One region of the Streptomyces sp. NPDC086077 genome, then DNA from elsewhere that is predicted to be linked to it. Evidence: riboswitches for the same ligand, from Rfam matches in the RefSeq annotation. Region 1 holds a riboswitch; each other region holds the start of a gene.

Region 1 (3,268 bases):
GGCAGATAAACCCGGTTGCCGGCGGCGGCGAACTCCTTCGACTTCTCCGCCATGCCCTCCTCGATCTCCGCCTGTGTACCGCCATGTTCACGGCGGATGTCCTGGGAGATCTTCATCGAACAGAACTTCGGCCCGCACATCGAGCAGAAGTGCGCCGTCTTGGCAGGCTCGGCCGGGAGGGTCTCGTCGTGGAACTCACGAGCCGTGTCCGGGTCGAGGGCCAGGTTGAACTGGTCCTCCCAGCGGAACTCGAAGCGGGCGTCCGACAGCGCGTCGTCCCACTCCTGCGCACCGGGGTGCCCCTTGGCGAGGTCGGCCGCGTGAGCGGCGATCTTGTAGGTGATGACGCCGGTCTTGACGTCGTCGCGGTTGGGCAGGCCCAGGTGCTCCTTGGGCGTGACGTAGCAGAGCATGGCAGTGCCCCACCAGGCGATCATCGCGGCACCGATGCCGGAGGTGATGTGGTCGTACGCCGGCGCGACGTCCGTCGTCAGCGGGCCGAGCGTGTAGAACGGAGCTTCATCGCAGATCTCCTGCTGAAGGTCGATGTTCTCCTTGATCTTGTGCATCGGGACATGCCCCGGGCCCTCGATCATGGTCTGCACGTTGCAACGCTTCGCGATCCGGTTGAGTTCCCCGAGAGTTCGCAGTTCGGCGAACTGTGCCGCGTCGTTGGCGTCCGCTATCGAGCCCGGCCTGAGGCCGTCGCCCAGCGAGTACGTGACGTCGTAGGCGGCGAGGATCTCGCACAGTTCCTCGAAGTTCTCGTACAGGAACGACTCCTTGTGGTGCGCCAGGCACCACGCCGCCATGATCGAGCCGCCGCGCGAGACGATCCCGGTCTTGCGGTTCGCCGTCAGCGGCACGTACGCCAGCCGGACGCCCGCGTGAACCGTCATGTAGTCCACGCCCTGCTCGGCCTGCTCGATGACCGTGTCCTTGTAGATCTCCCAGGTCAGCTCCTCGGCCTTGCCGTCGACCTTCTCCAGTGCCTGGTAGAGCGGCACCGTGCCGATGGGGACGGGGGAGTTGCGCAGCACCCACTCGCGCGTGGTGTGGATGTTGCGGCCTGTGGACAGGTCCATGACCGTGTCGGCGCCCCAGCGGGTCGCCCAGGTCATCTTCTCGACCTCCTCCTCGATGGAGGACGTCACGGCCGAGTTGCCGATGTTGGCGTTGACCTTCACCAGGAACCGCTTGCCGATGATCATCGGCTCGATCTCCGGGTGGTTCACGTTCGCGGGCAGTACGGCCCGCCCCGCGGCGATCTCCTCGCGCACGACCTCGGGCGAGACGTTCTCCCGGATGGCCACGTACTCCATCTCGGGCGTGACCTCGCCCCGGCGCGCGTACGCGAGCTGGGTGACCGCCCGGCCGTCGCGGCTGCGGCGCGGCAGGCGTGGGCGGCCGGGGAAGACCGCGTCGAGGTTGCGCAGGCCGCCGCGCGGCGACGTGTGCTTGATCCCGTCGTCCTCAGGACGGACGGGACGGCCCGCGTACTCCTCCGTGTCGCCACGGGCGATGATCCAGTTCTCCCGCAGCGGCGACAGACCGCGGCGGACGTCGGTGTCGACGAGTGGATCGGTGTACGGGCCCGACGTGTCGTACAGCGTGACCGACTGCCCGTTGGTGAGGTGCACCTGACGGACCGGCACGCGCAGGTCGGGGCGTGAGCCCTCGACATACGCCTTGTGCCAGCCGATGGACTTCCCGGCCTCCTCGCTGCGCGCGTCGTCGGTCGCGTTCTGGGTGGAGGCAGGCGTGCGTGCGTCCTTGTTGGCCATGAGACCGATCTCCCTACGCCGGCATTACCCGGTAACAGGTTCGGCGGTCGACGCAGCGGTTCTCGTCTGTCGACGCTTCATGGGAAACATCACTCGTGCCGAGTCACGTTCCACGTGAAACATCGCGAAGACGAAGGTCAGCGCCCTCTCAGCCCGGTGCTCCGAGCTCCCGCGTTTACAAAGGTGCCCCCACGCTAGCGTCAATTCGGGCGCGGTGAACAGAGGGCCCCCGCCGTTCTTGCGATGATCGGTCGGTGACCACGAATCAGCAGCCCCCGTTCCCGCCGCACGAACCACCGCGCGGAACCGGCTCCGGCATGGGGCCGCGACGCGACTCGGACGCGGGCGGGGGTGGAGCTGCGGCCGGTGCGGTTGGTGCTCCCGGCATGGGACGAGGCGGCGTTCCTGACGGTGGCCGGGGTAGTGCTCCGGGCATGGGGCAGGGCGGTGGTCACAGCGACGGCCGGGGTGGTGCTCCCGGCATGCGAGCAGGCGGCGGACCGGGTTTCGGCTCGGGGAGCGGGCCCGGCTTCGGTCCCGGTGGCGGATCTGGCCCGGGCAACTCGGGTTCGGGCACCGGATCGGGCTTCGGGCTGAGTGGGGTTTCCCCAGGTATGGGACCGGGCGGCTGGCGCGAGCGCGGAGCCGGTGCCGGGGGTGTTCCCGGGCAGGGCGGCGCCGGTGCCGGGGACGGGAGGGGGCACGGTGCCGGCCCGGGACGTGGTCAGGGGTACGGTTCCGAACCGGTTGGTGGTCACGGTCCAGGGGGTGGTCAGGGCTGGGGCGGCGGTCACGGCCGCGGTTTCGGCCCGGGTGACGGTGACGAGTATCCCGGCTCCGGCGGCGGCCACGGACAGGGCCAAGAGCCCAGTGGCGGCCACGGACAGGGCCAAGAGCCCAGTGGCGGTCACGGACACGGTCAAGGACCTGGCGGCGGCCAAGGACGCGGCCAAGGCCCCGACGACGGGTCGGGGCACAGCTCCGGTGATGGCCACGGGCACGGCCACTCGCATAGTCACGCCCACGGTCCCGCGGCCCCCGTCTCCATGCATCTGCGCAAGGTCATCGCGGCGGTACTCATCCCCTTCGCCGCCGCCGTGGTGGTCGGCCTCGCCGTGCTGTGGCCCGGCGGCGCCCCGCCGCACGAGCGCACCGGCGTCGGCTTCGACCGTCAGACCCAGCAGGCGACGGTCACCAAGGTCGACGAACTGCCCTGCGACTCCGTCAACGGCTCGGCGCCGGCACCGAACGGCGACACCTCCACCGCCGAGGGCTCCTCCGCCCAGCAGCAGGCGAACGGCACCTGCAAACGCGCGACGATCCGTATCGACACCGGCGAGGACAAGGGCCGTACCTTCACCGAGGTCGTGCAGCCCGACCAGTCACGGCAGTTGCACCAGGACGAGAAGGTCGTGGTCGCCTACGAGCCCTCCGCGCCCGAGGACCTGCAGTACTCGGTCACCGACGTGAACCGCCGTCTCCCG
Region 2 (3,268 bases), on a different contig from region 1:
TCGCCAGCTCGAGCCGGCTGTGACCGTCCGGGGTCCGGACCATCGCGATGTCGCAGCGGACGCCGTCGAGTCCGGTGCACTGGTCGGCGACGAGACCCTCGACCTCCGCCCTGCCCTCCAGCTCCATACCGAGTTCCACGAAGAACGCGATGGCGGCCTCCATGTCCTCGACGACGATGCCGACGTTGTCCATCCGCTGAATCGCCATGCTGGTCTCTCCTTCTTCCTGGTGCGGCCGGTGGTGGCCGCTGATGTCCCTGGGACGGGGCCGGTGGGACGTTCTCACGTTGGTTGCTGCGCTCTACGAGGTACAGATCAAGCATGAGAACGAGCGGTGACGGCTACTAGCGACATTCGTAGACAGCGGCAGCCGCAGGTCACCCATGTGGATCTGCGACACTGGTGGAGCCATGCCTAAGCCCGGAGAACTCACATTCGTCGCCCCGCGCGGAGCCAAGAAGCCGCCGCTGCATCTTGCCGATCTCACGCCTGCCGAGCGCAAGGAAGCCGTTGCCGAGATCGGTGAGAAGCCGTTTCGCGCCAAGCAGCTCTCGCAGCACTACTTCGCGCGGTACGCGCACGACCCAGAGCAGTGGACCGACATCCCCGCCGGGTCGCGCGGCAAGCTGCGGGAGGCGTTGCTTCCGGAGCTCATGACCGTCGTGCGGCATCTGTCGACGGACGAGGGCACCACCCGTAAGACGCTGTGGCGGCTGTTCGACGGGACGCTCGTCGAGTCGGTGCTGATGCGGTACCCGGACCGGGTGACCATGTGCATCAGCTCGCAGGCGGGGTGCGGGATGAACTGCCCGTTCTGCGCCACCGGGCAGGCCGGACTCGACCGCAATCTGTCCACCGCCGAGATCGTCCACCAGATCGTGGACGGCATGCGGGCGCTGCGCGACGGTGAGGTGCCAGGCGGGCCCTCGCGGCTGTCGAACATCGTCTTCATGGGCATGGGCGAGCCCCTGGCCAACTACAAGCGCGTCGTCGGGGCCATCCGCGCGCTGACCGACCCCGAGCCGGACGGGCTCGGGCTGTCGCAGCGTGGGATCACCGTCTCGACGGTCGGCCTGGTGCCGGCGATCCACCGCTTCGCCGACGAGGGCTTCAAGTGCCGGCTGGCCATCTCGCTGCACGCCCCGGACGACGAACTGCGCGACACCCTCGTCCCCGTCAACACCCGCTGGAAGGTGCGCGAGGTGCTCGACGCCGGGTTCGACTACGTCCAGAAGTCCGGGCGGCGGCTGTCCATCGAGTACGCGCTCATCCGGGACATCAACGACCAGGCCTGGCGCGGTGACCGGCTCGGCCGGCTGCTCAAGGGCAAGCCGGTGCACGTCAACCTCATCCCGCTGAACCCGACCCCGGGCTCCAAGTGGACCGCGTCCCGGCCCGAGGACGAGAAGGCGTTCGTCGAGGCCATCGCCGCCCATGGTGTACCGGTGACGATCCGGGACACCCGTGGTCAGGAGATCGACGGGGCGTGTGGTCAGCTCGCCGCCACCGAGCGGTAGTCTGACGCCGTACACATCTTCATATTCCGGCAGGGGAGCGCCACAGCGCTGAGAGTGCGGGACAGTCCGCAGACCCTCTGAACCTCGCCCAGGTCATTCTGGGTAGGGAGATCGGTCGTCACTCAAGCTGTTGCGCCCTGCCCGGGAACCCGTTCCAGGTCCCGGGCAGGGCCGCGTCTCTTCCTGGTCAGCCAGGAGGAAAATCAGTGAGCACCACCAAGAAATTCACCGCCGCCGTCGTCGGGCTCGGCCTGGTCACGCTGTCCGCGTGCGGGTCCTCGGAGTCCGGCGGCGACGGCTCGGACTCCAGGACGGTCACCCTCGTCAGCCACGACTCGTGGGTCGTGTCCAAGAGCGTGATCGCCGCCTTCGAGAAGCAGTCCGGCTACGAGGTCAGGGTCCTCAAGGACGGGGACGCCGGCCAGGCCGTCAACAAGGCCGTCCTGACCAAGGACAACCCGCAGGGCGACGTCCTCTTCGGCGTCGACAACACCCTGCTCTCCCGCGCGCTCGACAACGGCCTCTTCCAGCCGTACGAGGCGAAGGGCGCCGACATGGTCCTGCCCGAGTACTGGGCCGACCAGGACCAGCACCGTGTCACGCCCGTCGACACCGGCGACATCTGCGTCAACTACGACAAGGCCTACTTCAGCGAGCGCAGGCTGGACCCGCCGAAGACCCTGGACGACCTGGCCGATCCCGCGTACAAGAACCTCCTGGTCACCGAGAACGCCTCCACCTCCTCGCCCGGTCTCGGCTTCCTGCTCGGCACCGCCGCCAAGTACGGCGACGACGGCTGGGCGGACTACTGGAAGAAGCTCAAGGCGAACGGCGTGAAGGTCGTCGACGGCTGGGAGCAGGCGTACAACGAGGAGTTCTCGGGTTCCGCGAGCGGCAGGAAGGCCGGCGGCGACCGGCCGTTGGTGGTGTCCTACGCCTCCTCGCCGCCCGCCGAGGTCCTCTTCGCCGACCCGAAGCCGAAGACCGCCCCGACCGGCGTGGCCATGGGCACCTGCTTCCGCCAGGTCGAGTACGCCGGGCTGCTCAGCAACGCGAAGAACCCCGAGGGCGGCAAGGCGCTCCTCGACTTCATGCTCACCAAGCAGTTCCAGGACGACCTGCCGCTGAACATGTTCGTCTACCCGGTGCGGGAGGCCGCCCAGGTGCCCCAGGAGTTCGTGGAGTTCGGCCCGCAGGCCGAGGATCCCCAGACCATGGACCCGGCGAAGATCGCCGAAAACCGTGACGAGTGGGTCAAGGCGTGGACGTCGCTGGTACTGAAGTAGGCCGCGAGGCACGGGCCGGCACGGCTTCCAGGGCGCGCGGGAACGCGGCGCGGCTCGGGCTTCTCGCCCTGCCCGTCGCGTTCTTCGCGGTCTTCTTCGCCTACCCCGTCGCCGCGATCGTCGGCCGCGGGCTGAAGGCCGACGGGACCTGGCGGTTCGGGCGGCTCGCCGACGTGCTCACCCAGTCCGACATCCGGCACGTCCTGTGGTTCACCACCTGGCAGGCGCTCGCCTCGACCGCGCTGACGCTGCTGATCGCGCTGCCGGGCGCCTATGTGTTCGCCCGCCTCGACTTCCCCGGCAAGCAGGTGCTGCGGGCGGTCGTGACGGTGCCGTTCGTGTTGCCGACTGTCGTGGTCGGAACGGCCTTCCTGGCACTGGTCGGACGCGGCGGGTTGCTGGACGACCTGTGGGGCGTACGGCTGGACACCACGGTGTGGGCGATCCTGCTCGCGCACGTCTTCT
Region 3 (3,268 bases), on a different contig from region 1:
GGCCTCGATCAGCCGCCGGCCCTGCGCCAGGTCCCGCGGGCGGCCCACCGCGAGCAGCGCGGCGAGCCGGCCCTCGCGCAGCCAGCACACCGACCAGGCGGGCCCGGCGGGGTCACCGCGCCACACGGTGGTGTCTGCGGTGGTGTGGTGCCCGACGTACTGCACGAACCGCCCGAACTGCTCGGACCAGAAGTACGGCACCGGGTCGTAGACCGCCGGTGCCTCGCCGATGATGTTCGCGGCGACCGTGCGGGGGCCCTGCAGGGCGTTGTCCCAGTGGTGCACCATCAGCCGCTCGCCGTAGCGCCCCGAGGGGAAGGACGCGCAGTCGCCGACCGCGTAGACGTCCGGCGCCGAGGTGCGCAGGTGGTCGTCGGCCACGACCTCGCCGTACCAGCCGAGCTCGATGCCGGAGCCGGCGAGCCAGCGCGTGGCGGGCCGGGCGCCGATGCCGACCACGACGGCGCCGGCGGGCACCCGCGTGCCGTCGTCCAGGACGACCGCGCCCGGCTCGACGCTCCGCACGCGCGCGTGGGTGCGCAGGACGGCGCCGCTGTCGGCGTACCAGGCGCTCATCGGCGCGGCCACGTCGGCGGGCAGTGCCCCGGCGAGGGGACGGGCGGCGGCCTCGACGACGGTCACCGCGCAGCCGGCCTCCCGGGCGGCCGTGGCGAACTCCGCGCCGATCCAGCCAGCGCCGACGACCACGATGTCGTGCTGCAGGGCGAGCACCGGCCGCAGCCGCTCGGCGTCGTCCAGGGTGCGCAGCAGGTGCACACCGGGGACGCCCTCCGCGCCCGGCAGGGTGACGGGTTCGGCACCGGTGGCGAGGACCAGCACGTCGTAGGGCACCGGGCCGGACTCGGTGTCCAGCCCGTGGTCGGCGAGGCGCACGCCGGTCACCTCGCGCCCCAGGTGCAGCTCGATGCCGAGCGCCTCGAAGTCGACGTCGAAGGCGGAGCCCTCGGCCTTGCCGAGCAGGACCGCCTTGGAGAGCGGCGGCCGGTCGTACGGTTGGTGCGGCTCGGCGCCGATCAGCGTCACGGTGCCGGGGAAGCCCTGTTCCCGCAGGGCCACCGCGGTCTGCACCCCGGCCATCCCCGCCCCCACGACGACCACGCGCCGCGCCTGTGCCCTCTTCTGCTCGCTCACCTGATCACCATAGACAACTGACAGTTTGTCAGTAAGGGGGTGCTACCGGTCGCCTTCCCCGGATCTCCGGCCGACCTGCTCGACCACGCTCGTCCCGCTGCCCGCCTGCGACTCCCACTCCCAGCTCTCCTCCAGTCGCACCCGCCCGTCGGGCAGTTCCACGACCGTCGAAACGCAGTGCCCCGAGGACGTCGTACCGTCCTGCTTGAGCTGCACGTACCGGAAGTCCAGCCGGTCGCCCTCGCGGGTGCCCACCAGGTATCCGCGCACGACGTCCCCACCGGCGTACTCGGCCCGGATCTCGCCGTCCTGCTCGTGGTACGTGAACCGGGTGCGCGTCCCGACCTGTCCCGGGGCCTGGTCGGCGACGGGAGCGAGGACGAGTCCGTCCAGTGAGCGGGCCATGCCGGGAGGCTCCCTTACAGAGGCGTGCGGGCAAGAGCTAGGGTGGCCACCGTAGAGCACTCGCGGGAGCCCGGACGTACCGGGCTGAGAGGGAGGCTGGCCGGCCTCCGACCGTACGAACCTGATCCGGGTCATGCCGGCGAAGGGAGGGGCTGAAGCCCGTGTCGTCCTCCGCACGTACGTCAGACGTCCTCGTCATCGGGGGCGGAATCATCGGCCTGGTCACGGCCTGGCGGGCCGCACAGCGTGGACTCGCCACCGCCGTACTCGACCCCGAACCCGGCGGCGGGGCCGCCCAGGTGGCGGCCGGCATGCTCGCCGCCGTCACGGAACTCCACTACGGCGAGGAGACCCTGCTCGGTCTGAACCTCGCCTCGGCCCGCCGCTATCCGGACTTCGCGGCCGAGCTCACCGACCTCACCGGACACGACCTCGGCTACCGCCGGTGCGGCACCCTGGCCGTCGCACTGGACGCCGACGACCGCGCCCACCTGCGCGAACTGCATGCCCTGCAACGGCGCTACGGGCTGGACTCCGAGTGGCTGTCGGGCCGGGAGTGCCGCCGCCTGGAGCCGATGCTCGCGCCGGGTGTGCGCGGCGGGCTGCGGGTGGACGGCGACCACCAGATCGACCCGCGGCGGCTCTCGGCCGCCCTGGTGGCCGCCTGCGGCCGGGCGGGCGTGATCTTCCACCGGGAGTGGGCCGAGCGGCTGCTGGTCGTCCGGGAGCGGGCGGCGGGCGTCGTCACGCGCGCGGGGACCGAGGTGGGCGCCGGGCAGGTGGTGCTGGCCGCCGGGAGCCTCAGCGGGCGGCTGGCGGGCGTCCCGGACGCCGTGCTGCCGCCCGTGCGGCCGGTGAAGGGGCAGGTGCTGCGACTGACCGTGCCCCCGGCCCACGCGCCGTTCCTGAACCGCACCGTGCGCGCGGTGGTGCGCGGCAGCCATGTGTACCTGGTGCCGCGCGAGAGCGGCGAGCTGGTCGTCGGCGCCACCAGCGAGGAACTGGGCTGGGACACCACGGTCACCGCCGGGGGCGTGTACGAGTTGCTGCGCGACGCGCACGAGCTGGTCCCCGGCATCACCGAGCTGCCCCTTACCGAGACCCGCGCGGGTCTGCGCCCCGGGTCGCCCGACAACGCCCCCCTGCTCGGCCCGACCGGCCTGGACGGCCTGCTGCTGGCCACCGGCCACTACCGCAACGGTGTCCTGCTCACCCCGGTCACCGGCGACGCCATGGCGCACGTCCTGACCACCGGTGAACTCCCGGACGAGGCCCGTCCCTTCACGCCGAAGCGCTTCGGCGCCGTACTCACGGAGCAGCCCGCATGATCATCTCCGTCAACGGGGAGCCCCGCCGGATCACCGACGGCACGGCCCTCGACACCCTCGTACGCACGCTCACCGCGGCGCCCTCCGGTGTGGCCGCCGCCCTCAACGAAACCGTCGTCCCGCGCGCGCAGTGGCCCGTCACGCCCCTCTCCGAGGGTGACCGTGTCGAGGTCCTCACCGCCGTCCAAGGAGGCTGACCCATGGCCGACGATCCCTTCGTCCTCGGGGGTACGACCTTCACCTCGCGGCTGATCATGGGCACCGGCGGTGCGCCCAGCCTGGACGTGCTGGAGCGGGCGCTGGTCGCCTCCGGAACGGAGCTGACCACCGTGGCGATGCGGCGCGTCAACCCCGATGTGCACGGCTCCGTCCTGTCGGTGCTG

What was found. A riboswitch is a leader RNA that binds a small molecule or an ion and turns the genes downstream of it on or off. The one in region 1 is predicted to bind thiamine pyrophosphate.
Region 2: it holds a riboswitch for thiamine pyrophosphate, as region 1 does, so the genes downstream of both, AB0O67_RS06850 (thiamine ABC transporter substrate-binding protein) here and thiC (phosphomethylpyrimidine synthase ThiC) in region 1, are expected to answer to the same signal.
Region 3: it holds a riboswitch for thiamine pyrophosphate, as region 1 does, so the genes downstream of both, thiO (glycine oxidase ThiO) here and thiC (phosphomethylpyrimidine synthase ThiC) in region 1, are expected to answer to the same signal.

The regions. Positions count from the first base shown of each region.
Region 1 covers NZ_JBFBJT010000109.1:2,423-5,690, forward strand. Annotated here, with positions in the region: gene thiC (phosphomethylpyrimidine synthase ThiC) at 1-1,784, opposite strand, end outside; TPP riboswitch at 1,778-1,967, opposite strand; gene AB0O67_RS26615 (YibE/F family protein) at 2,399-3,268, shown strand, end outside.
Region 2 covers NZ_JBFBJT010000014.1:50,377-53,644, forward strand. Annotated here, with positions in the region: gene AB0O67_RS06840 (VOC family protein) at 1-208, opposite strand, end outside; gene rlmN (23S rRNA (adenine(2503)-C(2))-methyltransferase RlmN) at 411-1,517, shown strand; TPP riboswitch at 1,539-1,644, shown strand; gene AB0O67_RS06850 (thiamine ABC transporter substrate-binding protein) at 1,724-2,803, shown strand; gene AB0O67_RS06855 (iron ABC transporter permease) at 2,779-3,268, shown strand, end outside.
Region 3 covers NZ_JBFBJT010000027.1:47,189-50,456, reverse strand. Annotated here, with positions in the region: gene AB0O67_RS11125 (FAD-dependent oxidoreductase) at 1-1,098, opposite strand, end outside; gene AB0O67_RS11120 (hypothetical protein) at 1,195-1,557, opposite strand; TPP riboswitch at 1,610-1,722, shown strand; gene thiO (glycine oxidase ThiO) at 1,719-2,885, shown strand; gene thiS (sulfur carrier protein ThiS) at 2,882-3,082, shown strand; gene AB0O67_RS11105 (thiazole synthase) at 3,086-3,268, shown strand, end outside.